DNA from 2 places in the Rhizobium sp. AB2/73 genome. Region 2 is predicted to be linked to the other one. Evidence: predicted binding sites of a transcription regulator. Region 2 holds the regulator's gene; the other holds the start of a gene.
What was found. The regulator LexA, encoded in region 2, represses DNA repair genes until DNA is damaged. The targets are predictions, from matches to a motif close to TGTTCNNNNTGTGTTCNG.
Positions count from the first base shown of each region.

Region 1: I8E17_RS19475 (YifB family Mg chelatase-like AAA ATPase) is a predicted target of LexA. The motif match lies at 1,646-1,663, and genes of this name have one in related genera.

Region 1 is NZ_CP067071.1:3,962,187-3,965,297, reverse strand. Features, by position in the region: gene I8E17_RS19475 (YifB family Mg chelatase-like AAA ATPase) at 22-1,554, opposite strand; gene gshB (glutathione synthase) at 1,744-2,691, opposite strand; gene I8E17_RS19465 (cupin domain-containing protein) at 2,781-3,111, opposite strand, start outside.
Region 2 is NZ_CP067071.1:1,389,469-1,392,579, forward strand. Features, by position in the region: gene I8E17_RS07015 (ComEC/Rec2 family competence protein) at 1-1,112, shown strand, start outside; gene lexA (transcriptional repressor LexA) at 1,093-1,815, opposite strand; gene I8E17_RS07025 (VOC family protein) at 2,235-3,111, shown strand, end outside.

The DNA of each region.
Region 1 (3,111 bases), 1.4 Mb from region 2:
ATGCTGCGGAGTCCCGCATTGTCAGGCATGCGCGGTCAGCCGCTCTCCGGCGATGCGATAGGAGATGGCTTCGGCAAGGTGGATGCGTCCGACGGTCGGCTTGTCATCAAGATCGGCAAGCGTTCGTGCGACCTTGAGGATGCGATGATAGCCGCGGGCGGAGAATTTCATCTTCTCGGCGGCATCGCGCAGCAATTGCAGGCCGGCGGCATCCGGCTCGGCGATGGTCTCGATCATCGCCGTCGAGCAGCGGGCATTGGTGCTGACATCCTTCATGCCGGCTCTTTCGAAGCGTTCCCGCTGCCGCTCGCGGGCGCGTGCAACGCGGAGTGCGACATCGGCGCTGCTTTCCGAGGCTATCGGCCGGATGAGGTCGGCGGCGGAGACCGCCGGCACGTCGATGCGGATGTCGATGCGATCGAGCAAGGGGCCGGAAATGCGGCCCTGATAATCGGAAGCGCAACGCGGCCCACGGGCGCAGGTGTGCCCCGGCTCGCCGGCCATGCCGCAGCGGCAGGGGTTCATCGCCGTGACAAGCTGGATGCCGGCCGGATAGGAGACACGGTGGTTTGCTCTGGCGATGACGCATTCGCCGGTTTCGAGCGGCTGGCGGAGCGCATCGAGCGCCTGCGGCGAAAATTCCGGCAGCTCGTCCAGAAACAGAATGCCGTGATGGGCGAGCGAGACTTCACCCGGCCGGGCGCGCAGGCCGCCGCCGACAAGCGCCGCCATGGTGGCGGAATGATGCGGTGCGCGATAGGGCCGCCGGTCCGAGAGCTTGCCGCCGGAAAGCTGGCCGGCGATCGAATGGATCATCGACACTTCCAGCAGCTCGTTCGTCGACAAGGGCGGCAGGATCGACGGCAGGCGCGAGGCGAGCATGGATTTGCCGGAGCCGGGAGGCCCGACGAAAAGCAGATTATGGCCACCGGCGGCCGCCACTTCCAGGGCGCGCTTGGCGCTTTCCTGCCCCTTGATATCGGCGAGGTCAGGTAGATTGGCGGCATTGGCGCGGACTGACGGCTCCGGCCGCGAGAGAACCTGCGTGCCGCGGAAATGATTGGCGAGCGCAATCAGGCTGCGCGGCGCCAGAATATCGATCTCCTTGCCCGCCCAGGCGGCTTCCGGTCCGCTTTCGGCCGGGCAGATCAGCCCCTTGCCCATGGCATTGGCGGCGATCGCGGCGGGAAGAGCGCCGGCAACGGGCGCGATCGTGCCGTCGAGATTGAGTTCGCCGATGACGGTGTAGGAAGACAGGGCATCGGCTGGAATCGCACCGAGCGCCGCCATCAGACCAAGCGCGATGGCAAGATCGAAGTGACTGCCCTCTTTGGGCAGATCCGCCGGTGCGAGATTGACCGTGACTTTCTTCGGCGGCAAAGCGAGACCGGAGGCGTGTAGTGCTGCCTGAACCCTTTCACGGCTCTCCGCGACAGCCTTGTCCGGCAGACCGACGATATGCATCAGCACCTTGCCCGGCGCGATCATCACCTGCACTTCGACGGGTACGCCCTCAATGCCCTGAAACGCCACCGTACTGACGCGCGCTACCATTCCCTATCCCCTGTCGCCGAACCCGTTTGCCGTTACGTGCCCCGATCAGCAAACTTCGGGTTGCAATCTGGCACAAGACAAGGAATGAAACAAGAACAATAAACGAACAAAAACTTCCCTCAGGCATGCCGAAATTATCGACATGCCTGAGTGAATTCGTTCAGCTGAGAGCGTGGTGGGAACTGCCGATCAGGCTCGCTTGGCTTCGATCGCGTCCCAGAGCAGGCTGGCGATATCGGCGCCACCGAAGCGCTTGACTTCGCGGATGCCGGTCGGCGACGTCACGTTGATCTCGGTCATATAGTCGCCGATGACGTCGATGCCGACGAGCAGGAAGCCGCGCTCCTTCAGAGCCGGTCCAATGCGCTTGCAGATTTCCTGTTCGCGCGCCGTCAGCTCGGTAGCTTCGGCGCGGCCGCCGACATGCATGTTGGAGCGGGCGTCATGCTCGGCCGGCACGCGGTTGATCGCGCCAACAGCCTCGCCATCGACGAGGATGATGCGCTTATCGCCCTTGCGCACGTCTGGCAGGTATTGCTGGGCAATGAAGGGCTCGCGGAAGAGCTGGCCGAACATTTCCAGCAGCGACGAGAGATTGCGGTCGTCACGCGTCGAGTGGAACACACCGGCGCCGCCGTTGCCATAGAGCGGCTTCAGGATGATGTCGCCCATTTCATCGCGGAAGCGGCGGATTTCAGCCGGATCGCGCGTAATCAGCGTCTTCGGCATGAGATCGGCGAATTCGGTGACGAAGATCTTTTCCGGCGAGTTGCGCACCCAGGCCGGATCGTTGACCACGAGCGTCTTCGGATGGATGCGCTCGAGGAGATGCGTCGAGGTGATATAGGCCATGTCGAATGGCGGATCCTGGCGCAGCAGCACCACGTCCATGGTGGAAAGATCGACGCGCTCCGGCTCGCCGAGCTCGAAATGATCGCCCTTGACGTCGCGCAGGATCATCGGCTCGACGGAGGCATAGACCTTGCCGTCGCGCATGCTCAGCCGCTCCGGCGTATAGTGGAAGAGCTTGTAGCCCCGGTTCTGCGCCTCGAGGCTCATGGCGAAGGTGGAGTCACCCGCAATGTTGATGCTTTTCACATGGTCCATCTGGACCGCAACATTCTTGATACCAGCCATAGTCAGCCCTCGCTCGGATTTGCGCACAGATGTAGGTCGGCCCGCATGCAAACGCAACGGCTATTCAATGGCTTCCCTCAAGTGGCCGCTTAGGCAGCAAGGCCTTGTGCGCCGCCCTGCCGGACTAAGTTGCGCAGGCGATAAGCCATGGTCAGAGGCTTCGGGAACGGCTTGCGCAGAAAGGCAACCTTGCGCAGGTAGCGATCGATGCGCCATGTCGCCCAGGTGCCGCCGGCAAAATAAGCGACATCGCCGGCGCTGAGCGTCCGCTCGACGCCGTCTTCCGTGGTGATATGCACCTCGCCCTCAAGGATCATCACCGTTTCGTCCCAGCCGAAATACCAGCGGAACTCGCCCGCGGTGCAATCCCACAGCGCCGTCATTGCGGCATCGTCCTGCCCGCGCGAGTGCTCGGCGATA
Region 2 (3,111 bases):
TCCTGCCGCGCCTCCGTGTACTAAGTCCGCTATTGTTCGTCACGCGTTTCTTCGCAGGCGTGACGTCGACTTCGTTCATCGGTGGCGCATCGACCGCTATCTTCTCGATCGAGCATTTTCACCGATTGGCGACATATGGGCTTGCTGCCAATCTCGCCGCTATGCCCATCGTCTCCTTCATCGTCATGCCATTCGGCATGGCGGCGATGCTGCTCATGCCGCTCGGTCTCGACGGGCCTTTCTGGAAAGTCACCGGAGAGGGACTGGAACTCGTTATCATGATCGCAAGAACCGTAGCCGGTTGGGGAGGCGATATTACCTTCGGTCGCCAGCCGGCCTGGCTGATGCCGACATTCATTATCGGCTTCCTGATCATGAGCATATTGCGGACCCGGCTTCGCCATCTGGGCCTGCTATTATCGCTCTTGTCCATGGGCTTGGCGGCATTCGGACCTGGCGTACCGAAACCCGACCTGATGATCTCCGAAGATGGCGTCCTGGTCGCGTTGCGCCAGGACGATATACTCGCGACCAATCGCGAGAGACCGCAGGCCTTCATTTTCGAACAATGGCAAAAGGCACTGGTCGCGGCGGACCATCAGCCTCCGACTATGCTCCCGGCTGACAGCCGACTTCCACAAATCGGTAAGGCAGATCGTTATAAGCGATTGAACAGTGAAGAACAGAAGGCGGTCCGCGTCGCAATGGAGGAGGCCTTGGACCGTACCATGCAGGGCAGTTTCGCCTGCCAGAAAGGAGCATGGTGCGCGGCCATGCTTGAAAACGGCGCGATATTGGTCACTATCGAAAACGCGGCCTACCTGCCCGCGGCTTGCGACACGGGGAACATTATCGTGACGCCAATCCGGCTACGGCTCGACCATTGCCGTTCCGGAGCGATGCTCATAACCGGTGCGACATTGCGCAAAACCGGCTCCATCGAAATGGCGCTTACCGCAGACAAGCCCATTATCTCAGCCGCATTCGAGGATCCGCAGCGTCCGTGGACCAGGCATCGAACCTATGATTGGCGCACCGGCAAATTCGACGCGCCAATTGCGCCAGCGTCACCCGCCGTCGACAATTCACCGGTCAGTGATAGCGACGAATAAGGCCAACGAGCTTGCCTTGAACTTTGACGCGGTCCGGTCCGAAGATGCGGGTTTCATAGGCCGGGTTTGCGGCTTCCAGCGCGATGGAGGCACCCTTGCGGCGGAAGCGCTTCAGCGTCGCTTCTTCGTCGTCGACGAGTGCAACGACGATATCGCCGGGATTAGCCGTCGTCGAATTGCGGATGATGACCGTGTCGCCGTCGAAAATTCCGGCATCGATCATCGAATCCCCTCGAACTTCAAGCGCATAATGTTCGCCGGATCCGAGCATGTCGGCGGGAACGGTAATATCGTGCGTATTGTTCTGGATGGCTGAGATCGGAACGCCGGCAGCGATGCGGCCCATCACCGGCACCGATGCCGAGCTATTGTGATCGTCATTTGCCACCTTCGACGGAGCGGGCGGGGCAACGGGCTGCGGCTTGCCGAGGCTGCCCTCGATAACGCTCGGTGAAAAGCCGCGGCGCTGCTGCAGGCTCGAATTATAGGCGTCGGGAAGCTTGATGACTTCGAGCGCTCTGGCCCGGTTCGGCAGCCGACGGATGAAGCCCCGCTCCTCCAGCGCCGTGATCAGGCGATGGATGCCGGATTTCGATGCCAGATCCAATGCATCCTTCATCTCGTCGAAGGATGGCGGAACACCGGATTCCTTCATGCGTTCATGAATGAAGAGAAGCAGTTCCTGCTGCTTGCGCGTCAACATCGTCTTGGAACCCCAGAATCAAGAAAAGCTGCGAAACAAATCCAGAACGGACACTATATGTTCCATATGTGTTCCGCAAGTGCTTAAATTTCGGTAAAGCCTTGTGAGGTCAGTTAAATAATTGCCATTTGCGAATGGATCGGCTCGGAACATCGGCGCGCTATATCTCCGTTAACCTGCAGAAAAATAAGAGAAATGCCGTTCTACTCGCTTCCAGGACTTTGTTGTTCAGCCCGTGCGCCGAGCATTTGGATGAACAGGCCGCGCGGCTGCATGAGCCGGCCATGGGAGAGAATCGGCAATCACGTTTGCGAGATTGCCTTCGATCCATGTCGTGTGCTCCGGGTGTTCCATGCTTCCATCTTGAATTGCGCGGGGGATGGGCGCAAATCTGCTGCCACAAGCAAACGGGAGAAGCCATGATTTCGTCTCCGCATCCGCTGGATCACCTCGTGCTGCCAACCGTCGACATCGCTTTGGCGCGCGAGCGCCTCGGCAAGCTCGGTTTTACGGTGGCTCCGGATGCGCGCCATCCCTTTGGCACACAGAATGCCTGCGTCTTTCTTGCCGATAAAACCTATTTAGAGCCTCTGGGCGTGGCATCGACGGAGCAGTGCGAGAAGAGCATCTTGGATGGCAACGTTTTCGTTGCTCGTGACCAGGCTTATCGCTTCCGGGTCGGCGAAAATGGCTTTTCGACCGTGGTATTCGGTACGGATGATGCGGTGGCGGATGACAAGCGCTTCAAAGAGGCGGCGATTTCTGCGGGACAGATGCTGGATTTCTCCCGTCCCATGAAGATGCCGGACGGCACCGAAACCACAGCCGGCTTTCGTCTTGCCTTTGCCGCTGATCTGCGTGCGCCGGATTTTCTCGCCTTCTGCTGTCAACGCATCAATCCCCTTCCGGCTGACAGAAGCGTGCTGGAGCGCCATGAAAACGGGGTGACCGGCATCGCGCGCGTGGCGCTTTCCGCGCCGCAGCCATCAGCCTATCGCCGCTTCTTTGAAGACGTTGTCGGCAACCCACAAATAACGGAGCATTCCTTCGGTTTGACCGTCAAGGCAGCTAACGCCGATCTCGAGATTTTGACGCCGGAAGGCATGGAGGCCTTCTATGACCTGCCTGTTTCTGCTGACGATCCGGGACTCAGGGCACGTGCAATCCTTTTCAAGACGCGCGATCTTTCCGTGACATCGTCGCATTTCACTGCTAACGGCGTCACCTATACGCGTAAGAACAATCGTCTATTGGCGAGGTTGGCGCCCGGTGAGGGCGCGTTGTTCGCCTTTGAGG